Regions from separate parts of the Pseudoalteromonas sp. APC 3358 genome, predicted to be linked through region 2. Evidence: predicted binding sites of a transcription regulator. Region 2 holds the regulator's gene; each other region holds the start of a gene.
The links. The regulator sigma-54, encoded in region 2, starts transcription at its own class of promoters, with help from an activator protein. The targets are predictions, from matches to a motif close to GTTGGCACGNNNNTNGNNT.
Positions count from the first base shown of each region.

Region 1: fliS (flagellar export chaperone FliS) is a predicted target of sigma-54. The motif match lies at 1,636-1,654, and genes of this name have one in related genera.
Region 3: glnA (glutamate--ammonia ligase) is a predicted target of sigma-54. The motif match lies at 1,717-1,735, and genes of this name have one in related genera.

Region 1 covers NZ_JASDCE010000002.1:463,420-466,636, forward strand. The annotation lists gene fliD (flagellar filament capping protein FliD) at 1-684, shown strand, start outside; gene QL995_RS04685 (hypothetical protein) at 829-1,140, opposite strand; gene fliS (flagellar export chaperone FliS) at 1,149-1,550, opposite strand; gene QL995_RS04695 (sigma-54-dependent Fis family transcriptional regulator) at 1,983-3,217, shown strand, end outside.
Region 2 covers NZ_JASDCE010000002.1:80,298-83,514, forward strand. The annotation lists gene rapZ (RNase adapter RapZ) at 1-191, opposite strand, end outside; gene ptsN (PTS IIA-like nitrogen regulatory protein PtsN) at 210-662, opposite strand; gene hpf (ribosome hibernation promoting factor) at 667-954, opposite strand; gene QL995_RS03035 (RNA polymerase factor sigma-54) at 981-2,480, opposite strand; gene lptB (LPS export ABC transporter ATP-binding protein) at 2,550-3,217, opposite strand, start outside.
Region 3 covers NZ_JASDCE010000006.1:119,015-122,231, reverse strand. The annotation lists gene QL995_RS11390 (DUF4124 domain-containing protein) at 1-141, opposite strand, end outside; gene glnA (glutamate--ammonia ligase) at 255-1,661, opposite strand; gene typA (translational GTPase TypA) at 2,169-3,217, shown strand, end outside.

The sequences.
Region 1 (3,217 bases), 380 kb from region 2:
GAATTTAGTAACGTGATTGATGGCGTGGATATAACAGCTAAAAAACCGCACGATACCGACGACGACATAAGCGACATATCAATTACCGAAAACAACACTAATATTAAAACAGGTTTAAATGGGTTTATTGCTAGTTACAATGAATTGTTAGAGCTCAGTAATAATTTAGGTGCCTCAAGTGAAGCTGGCGCTGGAGTTATGGCTGGGGATTCACTACTTCGAGGCGTTATGTCAAAGCTTCGTAGTGAAATAACTGAATCAATTGATTTAGGCGATGGTAATTCGTTATCACTTTCGCAATTAGGTGTCGAAACAGATCGCTACGGTGTTTTAACGCTAAATACAGAAACACTCGATGAGCAAATAGATGCAGATGTAAATTTAGTGCAGCAGTTTTTTGTAGGTGATGACGATGATGGTTTTGCTCAGTCGTTTGACGAACTAATGAGCTTTTATACAGATTCCAATGGTATTATTCAAAACAGAATTGACAGTAAAACAAATCAACTAGATGATTTAGATGATGATCGCTTGGACCTTGCCAGTAAAATGGAGTCGCTATCATCTCGACTATATGCTCAATATAATGCGATGGATTTATTAGTAGCGAGCCTTAATAACACCAGTAGTTATGTTCAAGCTCAGTTAGAGAACATGCCAGGCGTAGTTAGGCAATCAAATTAAGAGCTGAGTTAAAGGTATTACGAATCAATAAAAAACCGCTAAGTTTAAATTTAGCGGTTTTTTGTGTGTATTGCTCTTTAATTCAAATAGTAAGCTATAGCCATGTATTTAGTTAGAATAAAGGTAGTTTATTAAAACCATTTACTAGATGGCTTTATAAGCTTTTATCGCCTTACCAGACTTTTTATGTTTAATAATAGCTTTTGATGATTCGTTTTTTGCATTATTCGCTTTAACTAAAATGGTATTTATACGAAGCTGAATTAATTCTAATTGCTCTGCACTTGGGCCGTCGCTGCTTTCGCACCATTGCTTTAGTTCAACATTTAAAGTGTCTAAAAGAGGCTGAGCTTCGTCTGCATTATCATCATTTACTAACACTTCAATTTCACTAAGCAACGTTTGTATGAGCTCAGAGTAGTTCGTTAGTGGCTCTGAAGATGTTGGCGAGTCCATAATTTAAATTAAACCGCAGGGTTTCGTTGATCTAGTGGAATGTTATCCCAGCCTTCTTTAATTTCTTTAACAATACTTGATACTTCAATAATTGCTTCAATATCGTTGTTTATGTTCGCTTGCGTTAAACGGCGTTGGCAGTAATCGTAAAGTGCCAATAAATTGTTAGAGATACTAGGGTCTTGTTCTACTTCTAAATTAAGTGCGTCTTGCAGTGCACCAAATAATAAAACACAGGCTGAAATGTTTTCACCTTTTTTTTGTATTTCTTTGCGCTCAATAAACCCTTTTGTTGCTGCTAAGCGACCGATAATATTACTGAATATAAGGTTTATTTGTTCGTAAGGGGCCATTTCGGCAATACTACTGGCACGAACTTGACCGTATTTTTTTACTGAGACATGAGCCATGGGAAAATCCTAAAATTTAAAACGATAAAATTATGTGAAAGCTAATACAAAAAATTAATTAAGCTTTTATACTTTTATAAGAACAAAGCAATATTAATGCCAAGCATTTTCACTTATTTATATATCGGCATTTGTAACTTCAACTTAAATTTATAATTGAGTTTATTTACTAACAATAGCATTTTTATAGCCGAGTAAATTAATTATTAGAGCTAAGTTGTATTTAGGTAATCGTTAAGTAATCGCTGAGTAATAACTAAGTTAAAACTGCAACTCATACTTAATGATTAACTATTAAGTATGATTGACTTAACTAGCCCGTCTGTTTTTTGGCGTTTATGTCAAAAAACTGCCGCTATCACTTGCATCCATGCTGAACTGGCTTACAATTTAACTAATTATACAAATTAGTGAAAGTACGGCTCGCTAAATATGATCTTGATTTTAGATAATAATAACAACCGCGCAATAGGATTAAATGCTTCGCTTGGCTTTATTGGTGAAGCTGCTCAACTATTAAGCGAAGACTGCTTTGAACAAGAATGCAAAAAATATCAGCAGCAAGAATGCATGATTATTTTAGGAGCGTTGCAATCACTTGACCACGAAAGCTTAATTAAACGCTATCCAACCCTACCGTTTTTACTAATTGGCGAAACGCTAAAACCACTATTAAGTATAGCTAATGTAGTGGGGCTTATCTGTGAGCCATTTAATCACGAAGTGACAACTCAGTTACTCCACGATTGCCAGCAGTATCAGCGTATGTTGCCTAATGAGCATAAGCATACTAAACCGCATAAGATTTTTGATGGACTTGTTGGTGAAACAGAGGCCGTAAAAGATGTTCGCTTTTTAATTGAACAAGTGGCAAAAACCGACGCTAATGTTTTAATTTTAGGCGAATCAGGTACTGGTAAAGAAGTTGTTGCCCGTAATGTACACCTGCTTTCAAAGCGTATTAATGGACCGTTTGTACCAGTTAACTGTGGTGCTATTCCTGCAGAGCTGCTCGAAAGTGAACTATTTGGCCATGAAAAGGGCGCGTTTACTGGTGCTATATCGGCGCGTAAAGGGCGCTTTGAACTTGCTCAAGGTGGAACGCTATTTTTAGATGAAATAGGCGATATGCCACTGCAAATGCAAGTTAAGTTGCTGCGAGTATTGCAAGAACGCAGCTACGAGCGTGTTGGTGGCACCAAGGCTATTCAGGCTGATGTACGCGTTATTGCGGCCACGCATCGTAACTTAGAAACAATGATTGAAGAGGGGAGTTTTAGGGAAGATTTATATTACCGCTTAAATGTATTTCCTATCGAAAACCCATCGCTGAGTGAACGTGCTGATGATATTCCGCTGCTTTTAAAAGAGTTAATGCGCCGTGTTAACGACCAAACAGGTTCTACCGCTAAGTTTACTGAGCGCGCAGTTGAGAGTTTAAAAGAACATGCTTGGCCTGGTAATATTCGTGAGCTTGCTAATTTAGTGGAACGTATGGTTATTATGTTTCCTGAAAAAGTGGTTGATATTCCCGACTTACCTAATAAATATCGTTACATTGAAGTTGAAGCATACGAGCCAGAATACCCTGAAGAGTTAATGGAAAAAGACGCCTTTAACGACATATTTAGCACAGGCTTTAGTGATTACGAAAGTGAGCCAGACGC
Region 2 (3,217 bases):
TGTTGTTTAGGGATGTTACGCACATCAATGCTAACAGCAATTTTATCGTAGCTATCAGACACACTGCGAACTAATGAAGGAAGCAAGTTAACTGGAATATTATCTACGCAATAATAACCTAAATCTTCTACAACGCGTAAAGCAACCGACTTTCCAGAACCAGAACGGCCGCTTATGATAATTAACTCCATTTAACACCCTTTATAAAACTATGATTGATTGACAATAACTTGGTAAAGCTCAGCATCTGATTTTGCACTGCGTAACTGTTTACAAAAATCTTTGTTGTTTAGTTTATCAGCAATGGTTGCTAGAGTCTTTAAGTGCTGCTGGTTATCGCCATCTGGTACGATGAGTGCAACGAAAATATCAACAGGGCGATTATCGATTGCATCAAAATTTATTGGAGTTTCGCTAACGAGTACTAAAGCCAAAGGCTCTTCTGCACCGCTCATTCTTCCATGAGGAATGGCAATGCCACGCCCTATACCTGTACTACCCAATTTTTCTCTGCTCATTAAAGCATTAAGAATATCTTGTTGCGGTAAATACGGAAGTTTGTCGTGAGCAAGTTCGCTAATGAACTCTAAAATTCTTTTTTTGCTATTAAAAAGGACCGCAGCTTTGCTGCAGTCCTGGCATATAAGTGAGCTTAATTTCATCATATTAGTGTCGAGCAAGCTTCTCTTTGTGTTTAATTACTTGTCGATCGAGCTTGTCGATCAACGAGTCAATGGCGGCATACATATCTTGATGTTCTGTAGAGGCAAATAGCTCAGCACCGCTTACGTGTATGGTGGCTTCTGCTTTTTGATTTAATTTTTCTACATCGAGAATGACATGAACATTATTAATATGATCAGAGTGTCTTTCTAGCTTCGCAAATTTGGTATTAATATAGTCTCTTAGTGAATCGGTTAATTCTACGTGACGACCAGTTAAGTTTAGTTGCATAAGCATTACCCTCTTTTTTTTGCGTCTTAAATCAAACTTTTACGCTGATTTGACGGTGGAATAGCCAGAGATTCGCGGTATTTTGCGATTGTACGTCTCGCTACTTTAATTCCTTGCTCAGCCAATATATCCGCTATTTTGCTATCACTCAATGGTTTTGCTGAGTTTTCTGCTGCGATTAATTTTCGGATAAGCGCACGGATTGCTGTAGATGAACATTCACCACCGTTTTCGGTGCTTACATGGCTTGAGAAAAAGTATTTAAGCTCAAATATACCACGGGGTGTGTGCATATACTTTTGGGTTGTTACGCGCGAAATTGTTGATTCGTGCATTTCTACCATTTCAGCAACATCATTTAAAACCATTGGTTTCATGGCTTCAGGACCGTGTTCAAAAAAGCCTTGTTGTTGCTTAACAATACAATTTGTTACTTTTAATAGCGTGTCGTTTCTACTTTCTAAGCTTTTAATAAACCATTTAGCTTCTTGTAAATGCGAGCGAATAAACTGGCTGTCACCACTGGATTTTACAGTGCGAGACATTGCAGCGTATTGGCTATTAACACGAATTTTAGGCATGCTATCTGGGTTTAACTCAACAACCCAGCGGCCTTTAATTTTTTTAACTGACACATCGGGAATAACATACTCAGATTCTTCTCTTACAATAGTATCTGCAGGTTTAGGGCTAAGAGTATGTATTAATGTCATTACTTCTTTAAGCTCTTCTTCTTTGAGCTTAGTTTTCTTCATTAATGTACGATAGTCACGAGCAGCTAATAAATCAATATGCTCGGTTAAAATCATTTTTGTTTCATTAATGTAAGGTGTTTCTTTATCAAACTGGTTAAGCTGAATACACAAACACTCTTGTAAACTACGTGCAGCAATACCAACAGGATCAAACAGTTGGATGCGTTTTAATACAGCTTCAATTTCATCAAGTTCGACTTCGTTATCATCTTCGTTTTCTTGATTAAAGCTTTCTAAAATCTCTTCGCAGCTTAGTGTTAAAATACCTGAATCATCGACGGCTTCTACAATAGCAATAGCAATAGCTTCGTCTGTAGGGCTAAATGGCGTTAGTTGTAACTGCCACATTAGATACTCATGGAGCGTTTCAGTAGAGGCGCCTTGGTATATTGATTCGTCTTCAGGCATCGGACCCGATGATGCTGCTGGAGCGGCACTCATGTACTCATCCCAACTAACATCCATAGCCATGTCGTCACTTAGCGTGTCTTTTGCAAGTGCTTCACCACTATCTTGTTCGTATTCGCTTGGAGCATCATCGGCAGATGCGCTAACAGTTATGTCATCTGTATCTGCTTTTTGCTCGTTTTTACCTGCAGCGTCTTCTGAATAGTCTGCTTCTTCAACCTCTAATAGCGGGTTGCTGTCGAGAGCTTCTTGTATTTCTTGCTGGAGATCCAATGTACTGAGTTGCAACAAACGAATAGCTTGTTGCAGCTGTGGAGTCATTGTAAGTTGCTGGCCCATGCGCAGCTGTAGTGATTGCCTCATGTATCTCTAACAATCCTTTTATGTTGTTATAATTAATACTAGCAGATGCTTAAAGACATGGCGTAAATGTTACAGCCTAAATTGCTCGCCTAAGTAAACATCGCGTACTGTTTTATCATTTAATACGTGTTCTGGAGTACCTGATGCAATCAGCTCCCCATGAGAAACAATGTAGGCTTTTTCACAAACATCAAGGGTTTCTCTTACGTTATGATCGGTAATTAATACACCAATCCCACGATTTTTAAGATGTTCTATTATTTTCTTTATATCTAATACCGAAATCGGGTCAACACCTGCAAATGGTTCATCCAGTAATATAAATTTAGGATCTGCTGCCAGCGCACGTGCTATTTCAACACGACGACGTTCGCCACCCGACAATGCCATACCTTGGCTATCACGAATGTGTTGTATGCTAAATTCATCTAATAATTTATCGAGAGTGTCTTCTCTAGCTTGTTTATTTAACTCTTTGCGCGTTTCTAAAATGGCCATTAAGTTTTGATAAACAGTCAGCTTTCTGAATATTGAAGACTCTTGCGGTAAGTAGCCAATGCCTAATCTAGCACGACTATGCATAGGTAAAAGAGTAATATCGTTATCGTCTATCGATATTTTACCTTTGTCGCTAGGTACAAGTCCTACTATCATATAAAACGTGGTGGTTTTACCTGCGCCGTTAGGGCCAAGTAAGCCAACAATACTGCCAGCTTTGACTTCAAGGCCGACGTTTT
Region 3 (3,217 bases), on a different contig from region 2:
CTCTTGGGCCCCTTTATGAGGGGTGTCTGAGAACACTAATACGCCATTTTTATCTTTCCAAGCGTATATTTTTGTTTCACCGGCATAACCATAATTACTTAATCCTAAAGTAATTAATAGTAATAAAATCTTGTTATTCACTCTGCAGCCCTGCATTTTTATCGGTAACTTAACTTTAGTGGAGATTGACTAATTTTACCATTAAAAAAGCCCGCAAAGCGGGCTTGAGAACACACATATTTTTTACAGCTTAATTAACAGCTGTAGTACATTTCAAACTCAACTGGGTGAGTTGTCATGTTAAGCTTTTCAACTTCTTGAGACTTAAGTGAGATGTAAGCATCGATTAAGTCATCAGTGAAAACGCCACCTTGAGTTAAGAATTCACGGTCTGAATCTAGTGCAGATAGTGCTTCGTCAAGTGATGCTGCAACAGTTGGAATTTCTGCTGCTTCTTCAGCTGGTAAGTCGTATAAATCTTTATCCATAGCATCGCCAGGATGGATCTTGTTTTTGATACCATCAAGGCCAGCCATAAGCATTGCTGAGAAAGCAAGGTATGGGTTAGCAGTTGGATCCGGGAAGCGTACTTCAATACGACGACCTTTTTCAGATGGAACCACTGGGATACGGATTGATGCAGAACGGTTACGTGCAGAGTATGCAAGCATAACTGGTGCTTCAAAACCTGGTACTAAACGTTTGTACGAGTTAGTAGACGCATTTGCAAAAGCGTTAATTGCTTTAGCATGCTTGATGATGCCGCCAATGTAGTAAAGTGCATCTTCAGAAAGACCGCCGTACTTATCACCAGCAAAAAGGTTTACACCATCTTTAGCAAGTGACTGGTGACAATGCATACCAGAACCGTTATCACCAACAACTGGCTTAGGCATAAACGTTGCTGTTTTACCGTATAAGTGAGCCATGTTATGGATAACATATTTCATTTCTTGGATTTCATCCGCTTTTAATACCATTGTATTAAAGCGAGTAGCGATTTCGTTTTGACCTGCTGTTGCTACTTCGTGGTGATGTGCTTCTACTACTTGGCCCATTTCTTCTAGAACTAGACACGTAGCTGAACGCCAATCTTGGAAGTCATCAACTGGAGCAACTGGGAAGTAACCGCCTTTAACACCTGGACGGTGACCAGTGTTGCCATCTGCATATTCTTTATCTGAGTTCCAAGCAGCTTGCTTAGAATCAATTTTGTACATAGAACCAGACATATCTGATTTGTATTTAACATCGTCAAATACGAAAAATTCTGGCTCAGGGCCAAATAAAACAGTGTCTGCAATGCCTGTAGAACGCATGTAATCTTCAGCACGCTTAGCAACAGAACGCGGGTCGCGCTCATAGCCTTGTAGTGTAGAAGGCTCTACTACGTCACAACGTAAAATTAATGTCGCTTCTTCAGTGAAAGGGTCTAGTTTGATTGACTCAGGAACTGGCATTAATACCATGTCTGATTCGTTTATGCCTTTCCAGCCTGCAATTGAAGAACCGTCGAACATTTTACCGTCTTCGAAAAAATCTTCATCAACTTGGTGATGAGGAATCGATACATGTTGCTCTTTACCCTTAGTGTCAGTAAAGCGTAAATCAATGAACTTGACGTCATTTTCTTTAATAAAATCTAAAACCGATTGTGACATGTGTCCTCCAACTATTGGGTTTTGTTATTGCTGCATAATTGCTTTGGTATTTACTAAGCTGATTTTGTGCCATTATTGTAACTGGCTGTTTATAAATTAAAAAAATATCATTGCATCAAAATGGAATATATAAACGCACCATATTGGTGCGTAAATATTCCATTTTAGTGCAAAATTTACAGAGCGTAATTTGTTGTTAATTTAATCAGCTGAAATTAGCATAACCTAAATGTAAAAGAGTAACAAAAAGATCGGAAAAATAGCCAAAAAGACTGTTTTTCAAAAAAATATTGAAATTTAATTCATATAATTGTCATATATAAAACAGATACTTAGTAAAAGTATTGAGAAAGTTTTAAAATATGTATTGGATAAACTTTCATCCATGTCATTAATGAGGGATAATATGCGCCCTTTTAAATCCTATGCTGGGACATCTCGCGAAAGCGTGGATGAGTGCGTAGATCTTGCAGGATCATTGAGAATTTAATTTCTCTGAGTAAATATATGAGCATCGAAAAGTTAAGAAATATAGCGATTATCGCGCACGTTGACCACGGTAAAACAACTCTGGTTGACAAACTACTTGAGCAATCAGGTACATTAGAAACACGCGGCGGTAACGAAGAGCGCGTGATGGACTCAAACGACATTGAGAAAGAACGTGGTATTACCATTTTGGCTAAAAACACAGCCATCTCTTGGAACGACTACCATATCAATATCGTAGATACTCCGGGACACGCCGATTTCGGTGGTGAAGTTGAACGCGTACTTTCGATGGCTGACTCAGTATTATTACTTGTTGATGCTCAAGAAGGTCCAATGCCACAAACGCGTTTCGTTACGCAAAAGGCATTCGCGCAAGGCTTAAAGCCAATCGTAGTTATCAATAAAATTGATAAGCCAGGTTCACGTCCTGATTGGGTTATGGATCAAATCTTTGATTTATTCGACAACCTTGGCGCAACTGACGAACAGTTAGACTTTAAAGTAATCTACGCTTCAGCTATCAACGGCTGGGCAACACTAGATTTAGACGAGCCATCAGACAACATGGAACCTATGTTCAAGATGATCGTTGACGAAGTATCACCACCGGATGCAGATCCTGAAGGTGACTTCCAAATGCAAATTTCTCAACTAGATTACAACTCTTATGTTGGTGTAGTTGGTATTGGTCGTATTAAACGTGGTTCTGTTGCTCCTAACCAACAAGTTACTATTATCAGTGCTGATGGCACTACACGTAATGGTAAAATTGGCGCAGTACAAAGCTACCTAGGTCTTGAACGTATCGAAACTGATAGAGCTTACGCTGGTAACATCGTAACTGTAACAGGTATTGGTGAGCTTAAGATTTCTGATACAGTTTGTTTCCCAGGAAACGTTGAAGCATTACCACCACTAAGTGTTGATGAGCCAACTGTAACAATGACATTCTCTGTAAATAACTCACCTTTCTGTGGTAAAGAAGGTAAGTTTGTAACGTCACGTAATATCCGTGAACGTTTAGACAAAGAATTAGTACACAACGTAGCACTTCGCGTTGAAGA